DNA from 3 places in the Streptomyces sp. NPDC001902 genome. Region 1 is predicted to be linked to each of the others. Evidence: riboswitches for the same ligand, from Rfam matches in the RefSeq annotation. Region 1 holds a riboswitch; each other region holds the start of a gene.
The links. A riboswitch is a leader RNA that binds a small molecule or an ion and turns the genes downstream of it on or off. The one in region 1 is predicted to bind cyclic di-AMP.
Positions count from the first base shown of each region.

Region 2: it holds a riboswitch for cyclic di-AMP, as region 1 does, so the genes downstream of both, ACFYYN_RS02015 (M23 family metallopeptidase) here and ACFYYN_RS06220 (C40 family peptidase) in region 1, are expected to answer to the same signal.
Region 3: it holds a riboswitch for cyclic di-AMP, as region 1 does, so the genes downstream of both, ACFYYN_RS06630 (M23 family metallopeptidase) here and ACFYYN_RS06220 (C40 family peptidase) in region 1, are expected to answer to the same signal.

Region 1 is NZ_JBIATA010000002.1:625,467-631,010, reverse strand. Features, by position in the region: gene ACFYYN_RS06240 (PspC domain-containing protein) at 1-137, shown strand, start outside; gene ACFYYN_RS06235 (LuxR C-terminal-related transcriptional regulator) at 134-805, shown strand; gene ACFYYN_RS06230 (C40 family peptidase) at 824-1,891, opposite strand; gene ACFYYN_RS06225 (hypothetical protein) at 2,231-2,584, shown strand; gene ACFYYN_RS06220 (C40 family peptidase) at 2,616-3,728, opposite strand; cyclic di-AMP (ydaO/yuaA leader) riboswitch at 3,737-3,894, opposite strand; gene pcrA (DNA helicase PcrA) at 4,148-5,544, shown strand, end outside.
Region 2 is NZ_JBIATA010000001.1:425,697-431,240, reverse strand. Features, by position in the region: gene ACFYYN_RS02030 (PfkB family carbohydrate kinase) at 1-268, opposite strand, end outside; gene ACFYYN_RS02025 (DUF6227 family protein) at 430-1,194, shown strand; gene ACFYYN_RS02020 (hypothetical protein) at 1,306-1,587, shown strand; gene ACFYYN_RS02015 (M23 family metallopeptidase) at 1,711-2,667, opposite strand; cyclic di-AMP (ydaO/yuaA leader) riboswitch at 2,991-3,130, opposite strand; gene ACFYYN_RS02010 (extracellular solute-binding protein) at 3,348-4,748, opposite strand; gene ACFYYN_RS02005 (caspase, EACC1-associated type) at 4,745-5,544, opposite strand, start outside.
Region 3 is NZ_JBIATA010000003.1:73,147-78,690, reverse strand. Features, by position in the region: gene ACFYYN_RS06645 (bifunctional acetate--CoA ligase family protein/GNAT family N-acetyltransferase) at 1-1,043, opposite strand, end outside; gene ACFYYN_RS06640 (HPr family phosphocarrier protein) at 1,164-1,445, shown strand; gene ACFYYN_RS06635 (GntR family transcriptional regulator) at 1,661-2,353, opposite strand; gene ACFYYN_RS06630 (M23 family metallopeptidase) at 2,574-3,338, opposite strand; cyclic di-AMP (ydaO/yuaA leader) riboswitch at 3,354-3,510, opposite strand; gene ACFYYN_RS06625 (class I SAM-dependent methyltransferase) at 3,789-4,634, shown strand; gene ACFYYN_RS06620 (M16 family metallopeptidase) at 4,705-5,544, opposite strand, start outside.

The DNA of each region.
Region 1 (5,544 bases):
GGATGGGCGTCCGGGAGTCCATCATCGGCCGGATGCGGCGCAACGGCGGCGAGGCGCGGCTGCGCTCGGCGCCGGGCGGGGGGACGGAAGTGGAGCTGGAGATGGACAGGGCCCAGGGACCAGGGAGATCGTCATGAGCACGGAACGACGCGTGAGGGTCGTCCTCGTCGACGACCACCGGATGTTCCGCACCGGGGTGCAGGCCGAGATCGGCGAGACCGAGCGGACCGGGGTCGACGTGGTCGGCGAGGCCGCCGACGTGGACCAGGCGGTGTCCGTCATCACCGCGACGCGGCCCGACGTCGTCCTGCTCGACGTCCACCTGCCCGGCGGCGGCGGGGTCGAGGTCCTCAAGCGCTGCGCGGGCCTCATGGTCGGCGCCGAACACCCCGTGCGCTTCCTGGCGTTGTCGGTCTCCGACGCTGCCGAGGACGTCATCGGGGTGATCCGCGGCGGCGCCCGCGGCTACGTCACCAAGACCATCACCGGCCCCGACCTGGTCAGTTCGGTCTTCCGGGTCGCCGACGGCGACGCCGTCTTCTCACCCCGGCTGGCCGGCTTCGTCCTGGACGCCTTCGCCTCCACCGACGCCCCGCCGGTCGACGAGGACCTGGACCGGCTGACCCAGCGTGAGCGCGAGGTGCTGCGGCTGATCGCGCGCGGCTACGCGTACAAGGAAGTCGCCAAGCAGCTCTACATCTCGGTGAAGACGGTCGAGTCGCACGTCTCGGCGGTGCTGCGCAAGCTGCAGCTCAGCAACCGGCACGAACTCACCCGCTGGGCGACCGCGCGCCGGCTGGTCTGAGGTCCCGCGGCGCGGGCGTCACGCCGGACGCGTGGCGCCCGCGAAGGGCATCTGGTCGACCGGGGCGAGTTTGACGACGTCACCGGTGCGGGGGGCGTGGATCATCATGCCGTTGCCCACGTAGAGGCCGACGTGGCTGATCCCCGAGTAGAAGAACACCAGGTCGCCGGGCTCCAGTTGGGAACGGGAGATCCGGGTGCCCGCGTTGATCTGGGTGTACGTCGTGCGCGGCAGGGAGACCCCGGCCGACCGCCAGGCGGCCTGCGTGAAGCCCGAGCAGTCGTACGCCGAGGGCCCGGTGGCGCCCCAGACGTAGGGCAGGCCGAGGGAGCCGTAGGCGAAGGAGACGGCACGGGCGGCGCGTGCGTTGGGGGCGGCCGCGGGCGCCAGCCCGGCGCGGGAGCCGGTGGCGCCGCGGCCGGCGCGGGCCGGGTCGGCGGAACCGTGGCCCCCGGAGGACAGCACCTCGGCGCGCTCGGCGGCGGTGAGACGGCCGAGCAGCTGCCGCGCGGAGGCCAGGCGCTGCTCCACGGTGTGCTTGTGGCGGGCGAGTTCGGCGCGGGTGCCGCGCAGCTCCGCCAGCTCGCCCTCGGTCTCGGTGCGCAGCTGCTCGATGCCCCGCCGCTGGGCCGACAGGGCGCGCAGCGCGGCGTTCTGGCGGCTGCTCATCCGGTCCAGCATCCCGGCGCGCTCCAGGTAGTCGCCGGGGGAGGAGGCGAGGGCCAGCTGGACGGCGGGGTCGATGCCGCCGCTGCGGTACTGGGCGGTGGCGAGGGAGCCGAGGTCGTCGCGGGTGACGTTGAGCCGCTCGGTCCTGCGGGCGAGTTCGTCCTGGAGGCGCTCGATCCGCCCGGTGGCCGTGTCCGCCTTCTCCTTCGCTCCGTTGTACCGTTCGGTGGCCTGCTCGGCCTCCTCGTACAGGCGGTCCACCCGGGCCCTGGCCTCGTCCGTGGTCAGCCGGGGTTCGGCGTGCCCGGCCTCCCCGAACACCGTCACGGAGGCCGCGCCCGCCAGGGCGAGACCGGCTGCGGTGCGCGCGGTCGTGCCTGCCAGGCCGCGTTCCTTGGGCCTTCTGTGCGACGCCACGCGCCGTCACTCCTTCCGGGCTGTCCGTACGCCCCCCTGCGGTCCGGCGGCGGGCGGACGGGGAGCCGTCCACCGCCGGACCTTCGGCGGGGGCGGCCGTGCCGGGGACGGGGTCCTCGCGGCAGTGGGGATCGGCCACCTGGGGCAGGACGCTAAACCTGGACGCCGTGAGCGGGCTCCGGACTGTGCGGGACTGGTCCGATTCGGCCGCGGACTGCCCGCGGATGACCGCTGTTCGACGGGTGACCTGGTCACTTGCGGTCCGGCCGTGACCGATATGACGGAAGAGGGCGACCTCGGTGCCGAGTGCTGGTACGAGCCTGGCTAGGGTCCTGAGCCATGGACGTACTCATCAACCTGATCGTCGGCCTGCACATCATCGGCATCGCCGCGCTGCTGGGCGGCTTCCTCACCCAGATGAAGGCCATGGGCCGCGGCGAGGCCCGGTTCGTGCCGGGCATGCTGCACGGCGCGCTGACCATGCTGGTCACGGGCGCGCTGCTGGTCGGCCTCAACCAGGCCGACGACCAGCCGGTCAACAACGTCAAGATCGGCGTGAAGCTCGCGATCCTGGTGGTGATCCTCGGCCTGGTCTACGTCAAGCGGGACGAGGAGAAGGTGCCGGCGGCGGCCTTCGGCACCGTGGGTGCGCTGACCACCGCCAACATCTTCATCGCGGTGCTGTGGACCTGAGCCCGGCCGAGGCGACGGGCCGGGCGGGGGCTCAGGCCATCCGGGCGTAGCCGTAGATCGGCATCTCCGTGATCGGGGCGATCTTCACCACGGTCCCGGTGTGGGGGGCGTGGATCATCTGGCCGCCGCCGATGTAGAGGCCGACGTGGGTGACGTCCGAGTAGAAGAAGACCAGGTCGCCGGGTTGCAGCTGGTCGGCGGTGACGCGGCTGCCGAAGTCGACCTGGTCGTAGGTGACGCGGGGGATCGAGACGCCCGCGGCGCCCCAGGCGGCCTGGGTCAGGCCCGAGCAGTCGTAGGAGTTGGGGCCGGTGGCGCCGTACACGTACGGCTTGCCCAGCTGGGCGCGCGCGAACTCGATCGCCTTGGCCGCCTTGGCGGCGTAGGTGCCGGACACCGGGGCCGTCGAGCCCGACCCCCCGGCCGCCTCCTGCGCGGCCTTCTCCTTGGCGGCGATCTCCGCGGCCTTCGCGGCGGCCTCCTCCTGCCGCTTCTTCTCCAGCGCCGCCAGCCGTGCCTTCTCCTGGGCGGTGAGGCTGTTCAGCAGCTTCTGCGCCGCGGCGAGCTTCTGCTTGACCGTGGTCTTCTCCGCGTTCAGCCGCCGCTGCGCGTCCGTCAGCTTCTGCAGGCTCTCGACCGCCTCGGCGCGCTTGGCCGTCGTCTCCGCCTGTTCGGAGCGGAAGGTCTCCAGCGCGTGCTCCTGGCGGTCGGACAGGCGGTCCATCAGGTGCGCCTGGTCCAGGAACTGCTGCGGGTCGGAGGTGAGCAGGAAGCTCGTCGTCCCGTCCAGGCCGCCGCCCCGGTACTGCGCCGCGGCGTACTCGCCGATGGTGCGGCGGGCGGAGTTGAGCGTCTCGGTCCTGCGGGCCACCTGGTCCAGCAGCGCGTCGGCGCGCGCCCGCTGCTGCTCGGTCTGCTCCTTGGCGCCGTTGTAGCGCTCGGTGGCGGCCTCGGCCTGGTGGTGGAGCTTGTCGACCTGGGCCTTGACCTCGGTGATGGAGGGCTTGTCGGGTGAGGCGGGCGCCGCGCTCGCGCTCTCGCCGAAGAGGGTGACGGTCGCCAGCGCGGCGGTCGTGAGCCCCACCGCGGCCCGGGGGCCGGGGACGGTCAGCGCGCGCGGGCGCGGCTTGCGGTGCGTCGCCAAGTCAGGCGGCTCCTTCCGTGGACCGCCTACCGGGTTAGCTGTCGGGTTCGGGCTTCGGAAGGCCGCCCTACGGGCCGTGCGGGCGCGCTGCGCTCGTGCGGACCGATTCACCCCAAGGTCGTGGGTCCCCGGCTCCGGCGGTCGCCGGACTCAGCGGAGGCGGCCCGTGACGGCACGGTCGCCGCCGCATGGAGCGGACCGCCTGATGCGGCACGGTAGTCAACTGCGGGGGTCCGTGGGAACCCTGGTGTTCGAATTGTCCGCAATCATTTCGTGACCTTCACCATGCGGGGTCGCCACGGGCCGCCACGGACGGCGACGGGCCGTGCCGCGGAGGGTGCGGGCTCGGGCTCGGCTGGGGCTCGGGCTGGGGCAAGCGGCGCACCGCTGTCCGTCCCACGGCCTAGACTCGGGAGGCGATGAGCAGCCTCTTTGACGACAGCTTCCTGGCCGGCCTCGAACCGAGGGAGGAGGAGCCCCCGCCGCCTCCCGAGGACGAGCCCGACACGGCTCCCGACGACCTCTTCGAGGGGCGCTTCGACGCGCCCGTCGACCGGGACGCGTACTACCGGGACGGCGCCCCCCGCCCGGTCGTCGACCCGTCCGCGCTGCTGGAGGGGCTCAACGAGCAGCAGCGTGCCGCCGTCGAGCACACCGGCTCCCCGCTGCTCATCGTCGCCGGCGCCGGCTCGGGCAAGACCCGGGTGCTCACCCACCGCATCGCGTACCTGCTGGGCGCCCGCAAGGTGCACCCCGGCCAGATCCTGGCGATCACCTTCACCAACAAGGCCGCCGGGGAGATGAAGGAGCGGGTCGAGCAGCTGGTCGGCCCGCGCGCCAACGTGATGTGGGTCTCCACCTTCCACAGCGCGTGCGTCCGCATCCTGCGCCGGGAGTCCAAGAGGCTCGGCTTCACCTCCAGCTTCTCGATCTACGACGCGGCCGACTCCAAGCGGCTGATGGCCCTGGTCTGCCGCGACCTGGACCTGGACCCCAAGCAGTTCCCGCCGAAGTCCTTCAGCGCCAAGGTCTCCAACCTCAAGAACGAGCTCATCGACGAGGAGACCTTCGCCGACCAGGCCGAGAACCCCTTCGAGAAGAAGCTCGCCGAGGCCTACGCGATGTACCAGTCGCGGCTGCGCGAGGCCAACGCGCTCGACTTCGACGACATCATCATGACCACGGTCAACCTGCTCCAGGCCTTCCCGGACGTCGCCGAGCACTACCGGCGCCGGTTCCGGCACGTCCTGGTCGACGAGTACCAGGACACCAACCACGCCCAGTACACCCTGGTGCGCGAGCTGGTCGGGACCGGTGACGCGGAGGAGGGCGGAGAGGGGCCCGCCGAGCTGTGCGTGGTCGGTGACGCCGACCAGAGCATCTACGCCTTCCGCGGCGCCACGATCCGCAACATCCTCCAGTTCGAGGAGGACTACCCGCAGGCCCGCACGATCCTGCTGGAGCAGAACTACCGCTCCACCCAGAACATCCTGACCGCCGCCAACGCCGTCATCGAGCGCAACGCCTCCCGCCGCCCCAAGAACCTGTGGACGGAGGCCGGCCAGGGCCCGGTCATCACCGGCTACGTCGCCGACCAGGAGCACGACGAGGCGCAGTTCATCGCCGACGAGATCGACCGGCTCACCGACTCCGGCGACGCCCGCCCCGGCGAGGTCGCGGTCTTCTACCGGACCAACGCGCAGTCCCGTGTCTTCGAAGAGGTCTTCATCCGCGTCGGCCTGCCCTACAAGGTCGTCGGCGGTGTCCGCTTCTACGAGCGCAAGGAGGTCCGGGACGTCCTGGCCTACCTGCGCGT
Region 2 (5,544 bases), on a different contig from region 1:
GTTCGGGGGAGTCCGCGGTGAGATTGATGACGTCGACGCCGAGGGCCGCGAGGTCGGCGTCGATGGCGCCGGCGAGGGCGTGGCCGCCGAAGGCGGTGAGCAGGACGGCCTCGCCGCCGAGGTGGGCGAAGGTGGCGGCGGCGTTGGTCGCGGGGCCGCCGGCGGCGACGGTCTGGGTGCGGGCGGTGAGTTTCTCGTTCGGGGCCGGGACGTGGTCGACGAGGGTGATGACATCGAGGGTGCAGAGGCCTACGAAGAGTGCGCGCATGGGCGCATAGTGGCAGCAGGGAGCGTGCGTTTCGCGTCTTACGCGCCTCCTAAGGGTGGGGGTGCACCATTTTTCCGGGAGACCCGACGCGCAGAGCGTCGATGCCACTACGCTGAGTGCTCGCAATGGTGCGCGGGGAATGCCGTGAGCAGGAGGACCGCATGGGGAACGCGCGACCAGGTGGGGCGGGTCCGGCGGACGTCGAGGTGGTGCTGGCCAGGGCGCAGAACGCCTTCGACGTCGACGACCGCGTGCTGGGGCGGCTGGCCACCGCGCTGATGGGCTGCACGGAGCTGGCGTCCATCCGCCAGCGCAAGGGCCCGCCGCGCAGGCTGAGCCGCAGGACCTTGCGGCACACGTTCCTGCTGGCCGACGGCAGTACGCAGCTGCTGTGGGAGATCGAGCACAACACCGGCCCGGGCGACGACGAACCGCTGTACGAGGTGTACTCCGACCCGGACGAGCTGGCCGCCGCCCAGCACGCGATCGACGCCCGCTTCGGCGAGCCCTCTCCGGAGGAGCTGGAGGCGGAGGCCGCGGACTGGCTGGCGCGGCTGCCGCAGATGGCGATGGACCTGACGCCCGGGCCCCGGCAGTACACGGCGGACCACTCCGCGGAGCACGCGTGGCGGGTGCTCCGGCGGGCCGAGAACACGGACGTACCGGGCGAGGAGCTGCGCAGCCGGCTGGGTTCGGCGGTGGGCCACGACATCGCGTACGTCACCGGGCGGCACACGCGGATCGGCACCGGCCGGGTCGCCGGCTGGACGCTGTACGAGCACGCCTTCCTGCTCGAGACCGGCGAGGAGATCAGCCTCTGGGAGGTCGAGCACACGATGACCCCCGACGGACGTCCGGTGTGCGAGGTGTACTCCGACGAGACGGCGGCGTGCGACTCGGCGGACGTCCGGCTGGAGGCTCTCTAGCCTCGCCGGCCTCGTCGCCGGACCCCGGGCGGGACCCCGGCCGGATTGCGGCCGGGGTGCAGCCGGAGGAAATTGGGGCGTAGGCGTGTCGGTGGGAAGCGGGAGGTCCCCATGCCGGTCCTGGCGGAGGTCGAGTTCCCCGGTGTGACGGCCCTGCAGTACGAGGAGGCGAACCACCGCGCGGGGTTCGGGCCCGAGCATCCTCCCGCGGGGCTGCTCTCGCATGCCGCCGTGATCACCAACGAGGGTCTGCGGCTGGTGAACGTCTGGCAGTCCGCGCAGGCGCTCGAGGCCTTCATGGAGATCATGTTGCCCGCCGCCAAGGAGTCCGGTTTCCCCGAACCGAGCGGACCGCCGAGGATCGCGGAGCTCTACAACTTCGTCGTCCCGTAAGCGTTCGCAGACGTCCCGTGGGCATCCCGTATGGGCGTCTCGTGGGCGTCCCGCGAAACGGACCGGCGGCCCTGGGTGACGGGGGGTGTCACCAGGACCGCCGGAGTCCGTGGGGCCGGTCGCTCAGACGGACAGGCCCTTACTGCGCAGCCAGCCCATCGGGCCGATCGGGTCGCCGCCACCGGGGCGCACCTCGAGGTGCAGGTGCGGGCCCGTGACGTTGCCCGTCGCGCCGACACGGCCGATGGTGTCACCCGTGTTGACCTTGCCGGAGGTGACGATCATCGAGGAGAGGTGGCAGTACCAGAGCTCGGTGCCGTCGTCGAGGGTCAGGATGATCCGGTAGCCGTACGAACCCGCCCACCCGGCCTCGGTGATGGTGCCGCTGTGGATGGCCTTGACCGGGGTGCCGGTGGGGGCGGCGAAGTCCTGGCCGGTGTGGGTGTTGGCCCACAGCGAGCTGGACTCGCCGAAGCCGGCGGTCAGCGTGTACGAGGTGACCGGCTTGACGAAGCTCTTGGCGAGCTCGGCCAGGCGGGCGGCCTCGAGCTTCTTCGCGGCCTCCGCCACGGCCTTCTTCTTGGCGGCGGCCTCAGCGCGGACCCGCTCCGCCGCCGCGGACTTGGCGGCCTTGGCCGCCGCCTCCTGCTGTGCGGCGTTCCTGGCGGACCGGTCGGCGGCGTTCCGCTGCTGCTGGGCCTGGTCGAGGATGCGGTTGCGCAGGGCCTCACCCGCGTCGGGGCTGAGTGCCTCGGCGACCTGCTTGGCCTCGGGCGCGCTGTCGTCGCCGACGAGCGCTCCGATGCCGGGCAGGTGGGACACCTCGGGCAAGGAGACGGGGAGCGGGTTCTTGCCCTCGGCGGTGGCGACCCCTCCGACGCCCAGCACGGCCACGGCCGCGACCCCGAAGACGGCCGAACCGCGGCCCATGGAGCGCTGCTTGGCGACGCGGTGCCGGGCGCGACGGGGGCCGGCGGACTCCTCGGTGGGGTTCCACGGCTCGGCCTGCGGGCCCTCGTAGGGCGCGCTCTCGAAGGTGTCGGGGTCCTCGAGGTCCCCCGTACCGTCGAAGGCCTCGATGTGCTCGGGGAGGGGCTGGGCGGGTGCGGGGGCAGCGGCCTCGGGCGCCTCATAGCCCGCGGCCTCGTAGCCCGCGGACGTGGTGTCGTGGGAGGTCGTCGCCTCGGCGGCTGCCGCGTCGAACCAGCCGGCGGCCATGTTCCACTGGCCGGTGTCCCAGCCGTCGATCGCGTTCTTCGTCGGCGGTGCCTGCTCGGCTGCCGGGGGATTCCAGCCGGCGGCGATGTTCCACTCGGCGGTGTCCCACTCGGAGTACGCGGTTGCGGACCCCTGTTGCTGCCCGGGTATCAGGGCAGGCTCGTTCGACGCCACGCGGGCGCGCTCCTTTCCTTCCTTCTCGCCTACCGGGTTAGCTGACGGGTTCGGAGCAGGAAGGTCTCCTACGAGGACCGCGGAGGGCCCCCGATTCACCCCAGGAAGTGGTTCCCCGGTTCCCGCGGACGGGATTCGGCAAGCGCACGGCGCCGCCCTGTCGGCGGCGGGATGACCGCGCTGCGTTATCGAACGTTAATAGAGGCGCCCGCCAATTCCAAGCCACTCAAGCGAGTTCATGACGGGAATCTATGGGGATGGACAGGACATACGTGGACATTGGGCCGTGACTGCCGTGACCTACGGGAAATGTGAGTGTGCATCAGTCGTTATGCGGAAGGGAGTGCCGCGCTCACGAGGAGTGATGGTCACCCCGGACCCCGGCCGCCGAGCGCGCGCCCCAGACGGCCGCCCAGACGCTCCGCCGTGGCGTCGGCGCTGCGGTGCGTCGCGAGCATTCCGTGCACTTCACGCTGCAGGACCCGGGTGAACGTGACGTAGTGCGCGGTCGCCGGACGGGCCCTGGCGGCCTGCAGCGCGCACCACAGCACGGTCGTGTAACCGGGGGTCGCGACGGACGGCGAGGGCGAGGGCTCCGAGCCGTGCCCCGCGGGACGGTCGTGGAACCATGCACGGGGGTCGTGAGGATCGTCACAGTTGACATCCCCGGCTCCGTATGCAGACCGCCGCGCGGGGGCGAAACCCGCCCCGAGCAGGGCATGTTGGGCGCCGCGTCCGGTCAGGAAGCGGATCAGGTCCGCGGCGTCGTCCGGGCGGTCGCTGGTCGCCGCCACCCCCAGGCTCTGACCGCCGAGGGCGGCGACGCCGGGGAGCCGGGCCACACCGAAGCGGACACCGGGGGCGAGGGTGGCGTCGAGCCGGTTGTAGGCGTAGGGCCAGTTGCGCATCAGCACGCTCTGACCCTCGGTGAACTGGGCGAGCGTGACGGACTCGTCGGCCTCCAGGGACTCCGGGTTGAGGTTGTTGGCGGCACCCAGCCGGCCGAGCTCATCCAGGCCCTCGCGCAGCCCGTCCTCGGTGCCGATGTAGCGGCCGTCGCCGTCGACGAGTGCGACGCCCGCGGTCCAGAAGGCTTCCAGGGTGTTGACGGTCAGCCCCTCGTACGCGCGCAGCTGGGTGGTGTAGGCGGGGTGGCCGAGCGGGCGGACGTCGGCGAGCAGGTCGCTGATCTTGGCGTAGCCGCGCAGGTCGGCGGGGCGGCGACCGGCCTTGGCGAGGTCGTCGGTGCGGTAGTAGAGCAGGCCGACGTCGGTGTTGAAGGGCACCGTGTACGTGCGGCCCTTCCAGCGGCCCGCGTCCGCGGCCTGGGGCAGGAAGTCCCCGTCGACGAGGGCGGGGTCGAGCGGGCGCAGCAGCCCGCTGTCGGCGAACTCGGGGATCCAGCTGATGTCGAGGTTGACCACGTCGTACGCGGCGGTGCCGGACTGGAAGGCGCCGATCAGCTCGCTGCGCTGCTCGTCGGAGGCGGAGGGGAGCTCGACGAGCCGGGCGGGCCGGTCCGGGTTGCGCCGGTTCCACGCGTCGATCAGCGCACGGCGGACCCCGGGCTGCCCGCCGGCGGTGAGGTCGGCGTCGCTGGCGACGATCAGCGGCCGGGAGCGGTCGGGTGCCGGGCCCGGCGCCGCGGCGGGGCCGCTGCAGGCCGCGACGGCCAGCAGGAGCAGGACGCCCAGGGTGCGGCGCCGGCGGCGGACGGAGCGCGGGGGCGGGAGGGTGCCGCCCGTGCTCCTGGGGCCCGGGGCTGTCATGACCCTCCCGAGGTGAGGCGGGTGATCGTCTCCGCGACCCGGTCCGGAAGGTCCTGCGTGGCCGCCAGGCAGGCGCCGCCGCCCTCCGTCACCGCCTTGTTGAAGCGCAGCGAGCAGCCGTAGCTCTCCAGGGAGACCACCAGTACGGGGACGTCCACGTCCGGCGGCTCCGCTCGGGCACTGTCCTCGTCGTCGGTGATGAGGACGATCAGGGCGCCGGGGGAGTCGGCGAGCGCGCGGGACCACCGGCGCAGGGCGGCGGCCACGGGCGCGTCCCGCTCGACCGGTGCCAGCGCGCGGATCGCGGCGTCCCGCGAGGCCGCGTCGTTCGGCCCCGGCGCCAGCAGGGTGCGGCCGGGCACCGCGGCGATGCCGTACCGGTAGCCGGACGCGCGGGCCAGGACGGAGCGCACGACGGAGACGTTCGCCCCGGAGTAGGAAGAGCTGGAGACGTCGACGGCGAAGAGGACGTCGCGCCGGGTGCCGGTGGCCTCGCCGTGGTCCCGCAGGGCGGCCTCGATGGCCCTCCTGGTGGGCGGTGCGCCGCCCGTCGGCGGATCGGCGACGAAGATCGCGCTGTCCAGCGGGGTGTCGCCGGCCGCGGCCGTCCCGGTGACGTCCGTGCGGAAGCCCTGTGCGGCCAGGGCCCGTTGTCCCGGACCGGAGCGCAGCCAGGCGGCGAGCCGGTGCACCGCCTCGGCACGTACGGCGCGGTCGGCCCGGCCGGTCTCCCAGGTCACCGGCACGAGGGTGAGGTCCAGGGGTGGCACGTCGGCGGGGTAGTAGGCGGTGTAGG
Region 3 (5,544 bases), on a different contig from region 1:
AGCGAGGCGTTGAGCCGGACGTCCTCGGCGGAGTTGAGGATGCCGAACGCGTTGGGGCCGATGACGCGCATCCCGTACGAGTGGGCCTGCCGCACCAGTGCGCGCTGCCTGCGGCGGCCGTCGGCGCCGGACTCGGCGTAGCCGGAGGAGATCACCAGCAGGCCCAGGACGCCGTGCCGGCCGCATGCGTCGACGGCCTCGGCGACGTCGTCGGCGGGCACGGCGATCACGGCGAGGTCCACGGTGTCGGGGATCTCGGCGACGGAGCGGTGGGCGGGGACGCCCTCGGGGTCGAGGATGCGCAGGTCCTCGGGGAAGGAGCGGTTCACGGCGTGGACGCGGCCGGTGTAGCCGCCCGCGACGATGTTCCGGAGCACTCCGCGGCCGACGCCGCCCGGCCGGCGGCCGGTGCCGATGACGGCCACGGAGGCGGGGGCGAGCAGTCGCTGGACGGAGCGGGCCTCGGCGCGCTGCTCGCGGGCGCGCATGACGGCGAGGGACTGCTCGGTGGGCTCCAGGTCGCATTCGAGCCGGACGACGCCGTCGGTGAAGCTGCGCTGCTGGGTGTAGCCCGCGTCGGTGAAGACCTTGATCATCTTGCGGTTGGAGGGCAGCACCTCGGCGATGAAGCGACGGATGCCGCGCTCGCGGGCCACCGCCGCGATGTGCTCCATCAGGGCGGAGGCCACCCCGCGGCCCTGGTGCGCGTCCTGGACCAGGAAGGCGACCTCGGCCTCGCCGTCGTCGGTGCGGTCGTAGCGGACGGTCGCGATGAACTCGCCGCCGACCAGGGCCGCCAGGCCGACGCGGTCACGGTAGTCGTGGTGGGTGAAGCGGTGCACGTCCCGGTCGGAGAGCCGGGGGTAGGGCGCGAAGAAGCGGTAGTACTTGGACTCGTCGGAGACCTTCTCGTAGAAGCTGACCAGCCGTCCCGCGTCGTCCGGCGCGATGGGCCGGACGTGGGCGATCCCGCCGTCGCGCAGGACCACGTCCGCCTCCCAGTGGACCGGGTAGTCGCGCTCTGCGGCGGACGGCGTCGTCATGGCCCAAGCGTACGGGCACCTGCCGGTCGCGGGACCGGTGCGACGATGTGGGGACGGACCGGTGTCCGAGGCATGGCAGACTGGTCTAGACCTCCCAGGAACGACCCGAAGGGCAACACCATGGCTGAGCGCCGCGTCACCATCGGCTGGGCCGAGGGCCTGCACGCACGTCCCGCTTCGATCTTCGTCCGCGCCGCCACCGCCGTGGGCGCCCCCGTCACCATCGCGAAGGCGGACGGGGCCCCGGTCAACGCCGCCTCGATGCTCGCCGTGCTGAGCCTGGGCGTGGCCGGCGGCGAGGAGGTCGTGCTGGCCTCCGACGCGGAGGGGGTGGACGCCGCTCTGGACAGCCTTGCCAAGCTCGTCTCCGAAGGCCTGGACGAACTCCCCGAGACCGTCTGACAGCGCGCGGAGCCGCGGTGCGGCAAAAGGGGCGGGCCTGCGCGTGAAATCCGGCCGGATTTCGCGGACCCGCCCCTTCGTCATTGCGAGGTCATTTTCGGGCAGCGCGCAGCACAATAGGGCACGGAAATACCCCGCGCACAATTCCCCAAGTTGTATACGGCACTTCTGTTAAACCCGGCCGCGCGAAGTGTGTACGGCGTGTTTCCGATTCCTCACCGCGCCGCGGCGCCGCGCCCCGTGCTCTCCGGACGGCGCAGCCGGTGCACCGCCGTCGCCCGCTCCACATGGGCCGCCATCAGCCGCCGGGCCCGCTCCGCGTCACCGCGTGCCACCGCGTCCACGACCGCCCCGTGCTCCTCCCAGGACTCCACGGCCCGCCCAGGGGTGTCCACCGCGTACACCCAGGCGATCTTGTGCCGCAGCTGGGTCAGCAGCGCCACCAGGGTCGGGCTGCCGGAAGCCTGGGCCAGCGTCTCGTGGAACCAGCCGTCCAGCGCGGGCAGGTCGGACAACTGGCGCCGGAGGGAACGTTCCTGGCCCAGCCGGACGAGCCCGCGCAGCACCTTCACATGGGCCTCGGTGCGCCGCTGCGCCGCCCGCGCGGCGCCCAGCGGCTCCAGCAGGGCACGGATGTCCAGCAGGTCGGCGGCCTCCTGCTCGGTCGGCTCGGCCACGGACGCCCCGGCGTGCCGGCGGGTCCGCACGAAGCCCTCGGACTCCAGGGTGCGCAGCGCCTCGCGCACCGGGACCCGGGACACCCCGTAGCGCTTGGCCAACTGCTCCTCGGTCAGCCGGCTCCCCGGCGCGAAGAACCCGCTGATGATGTCGTCACGGATCGCGGTGCACACCGCCCGGGCCGAAATCGGGCGGCCCGCGCCGCCGACCCCCTTCACGTACGACCCCACATCGCAGGTTCCTTTCGGTGCGCGCCGACGGCCGTCCTTTAATCCCCGTGTAACGGAGGAGCCGGCGTTTCTGCCGCGACTCTATTCCAGCACGCCGCCGATTCCGACGGCTGCCCTGAATTCATGGAGCATTTTTGGACACCCCGCGGCCGGGAAGCGCCGGCATGCCGAAGGCCCCGGCGGGGGAACCGGGGCCTTCGTGTGGGGGGAGGGGAATGGCTCAGATGCGGACGCCCTTGGAACGCAGGTACGCCAGCGGGTCCACGTCGGCGCCGTAGGACGGTGCCGTACGGGCCTCGAAGTGCAGGTGCGGCCCCGTCACGTTGCCGGTGGCGCCCGACAGGCCGATCTGCTGCCCCGCGGAGACGGTCTGGCCCACGGACACGCCCAGCGAGGACAGGTGGGCGTACTGGGTGTACATGCCGTCCGCGTGGCGGATCACGACGTTGTTGCCGTAGGAGCCGCCCCAGCCCGCCTCGACGACGGTGCCCGCGCCGGCGGCGTGCACCGGGGTGCCGACGGAGGCCTGGAAGTCCACGCCGGTGTGGTAGCCGGAGGACCACAGGCTGCTGGTCGCGTGGTAGGGCGTGCCGATGGAGCCGGCGACCGGCAGCATCCAGCCGCCGAGCGTGCCGCGGCCCTTCGCGGCGCTCCGGGAGGCGTGCGCGGTGCCGCTCTCCCGGGCCGCCTTGGCCTTGGCCGCCTTGGCGGCGGCCTCCTTGGCGGCACGCTCACGAGCGGCGCGCTTGGCGCGCGCGACCAGGGCGTCGTGGCGCTTCTGCGCGACGACCGCGGCCCGGTGCTGGGCCGAGGCCTGGTCGGCGAGGTGCGCGGCGAGGTCCCCGGCGACCGCGGCGCAGCGGGCGAAGGCGGAACCCTCGGCCCTGGCGTCGGCAGCCGCGGCGGGCACGACGAACGCGCCGGTGGTGACGGTGGTCAGCGCGGCGGCGCCGGCCAGGGTGGAACGTATGGAGAACGACGCCATGGGCAGGCGGGGATCCTTTCCTTCCTTCTCGCCTACCGGGTTAGCTGACGGGTTCGGAGCAGGAAGGTCTCCTACGGGCGGCGGCAGGCCGCCCGATTCACCCCAGGGACATCTCAGGTGGGTCCCCGGCTCCCCAGGCTCACGCCTGACGGGGACTCGGCGATCGTTGCTCCGGTGCCGCGGGAGGCGGCTGCTTCCGCCGGGCAACCCGAGGACGTTAACCAGGCGTTGCTCCCGGTTCCAAAAAAATCCGGCAATATGTGCGGGATGCCACACCGGCCGCCAACCGGTCGCAACCGTCCGCAATACCGCGATGCCGCAGCTCCCCGGCGGTGCGCACCCCTCCCGGAAGCCCCCGCACGGCCGTGGCGCGGGCCGCGGTGACCGGCGTCACCGTCCGGCCCGGCCGAACGGGACCCGGTGGCGGCACCGCGTACGTAGGGTCACGGGGTGACCACGACACCAGGGGCGGCCACCGACGCCGCCCGCGCCGCCGAGGACTTCCTGCGCGCCTTCCACGACCGGATGCCCGGCCGTCAGTCGAAGGGGACCGAGGCCGCCCCCACCCGCGACGGGCGGACGAGTTACGCGGTGCTCGCCGAGCGTGTCGCCGGCGCCCGGCGGGTCCTGGACCTCGGCTGCGCGGACGGTGCCCTGCTGGAACTGCTCGCCGGGCGCGGGGTCGCGGTTCCCGCCGGCGTCGACCTGTCGGAGGGCGAGCTGGCCCTCGCCCGCCGGCGGCCCGCGCTGGCCGGCGCCGACCTGCGGCAGGGGCGTGCGCAGGAGCTGCCCTTCGCCGACGGCTCCTTCGACGCCGTGGTCTCCCACATGGCGCTCATGCTGATGCCGGACGCCGACCGGGTCGTGGCCGAGGCCGCCCGGGTGCTCGCACCGGGCGGTACGTTCGCCGTCGCCGTCGGCGGCGGGCCCGTCCCCGGCGAGGCCGTGGAGCTCTTCCTGACGCTGGCCGTGCCGTACTTCAAGGCGGCGCAGCGGCGTCTTCCGCGGCTGGGCGACCGCAGGACACGGAGCCGGGAGGGGCTCGACGGGCTCCTCGCACCCCTCGGCTTCGCACCGCTGTCCTGGGAGACGGTCGTCATCGGCATGGACGGGACGCCCCACGAGGTCTGGTCCGCCCTCACCGGGACGTTCTACGACATGGAGGTCCTGGACGAGGAGCCGACCGAGGAGCTGCGCGCCGTGTTCCTGGACCGGGCCGCCGGCCTGAGCGGAGCCGGCGGACGCGTTCCGTGCGGCATGCGGATCAACGTGGCGGCGGCCCGGCTGGGCCGCTGAACGGGTAGCCCCGCGCACCGCGGCCCCGGGTGCCGCAAGGGCATCCGGGGCCGCGGTGCGGAGCTACCGGTCAGCCGCCCGTGACGACCTCGACCGGGCCGATGCCCAGCTCGCGGATCGGGTCCGCGATGACGGAGGCGTCGCCGACGAGGACGACCACGAGCCGGTCCAGGGGGAAGGCGTTGACGGCCGCGGCCGTCGCCTCCACCGTGCCGGTGACGGCCAGCCGCTCGTAGAGCCGGGCCTGGAAGTCGTCCGGCAGGGACTGCTCGACCTGGTCGGCGAAGGTCCCGGCCACCGCCGAGGCGGTCTCGTAGCGCAGCGGCGCGACGCCCACCAGGTTCTGCACGGCGGCGTCGCGCTCCTCGTCGGTGAGCCCCTCCGCCGCCAGGGTGCGCAGCACCTGCCAGGTGTCGGCCAGCGCGGGCGCGGTGACGTCGGTCGCCACGGACCCGCTGATGCCGAGCAGGGAGACGCCGGTGCCCTCGGGCGTGGACAGCAGCACCTGACCGAAGGCCCGCACGCCGTAGGTGTAACCCTTCTCCTCGCGCAGGACGCGGTCCAGGCGCGAGGTCAGCGTGCCGCCGAGGCAGTACGTGCCGAGCACCTGGGCGGCCCACACGGGATCGTGGCGGTCCGCGCCGGCGCGGCCGATGAGCACCTGGGTCTGGACGGACCCGGGCCGGTCGACGATCACGACGCGCGCGGTGTCGTCCGCGGTGATCGCGGGCAGCGGGCGGCGCTCGGCGGGCTTGCCGCTCCACTCCCCCAGCGTGCTCTCGAGCAGCGCCTCCAGGTCGATCCCGGTGAAGTCGCCGACCACGACGGCCGTCGAGGTGGACGGCCGTACGTGCGTGTCGTAGAAGGCACGGACGGCGGAGGCGTCGATGCGCGCGACCGTCTCCTCGGT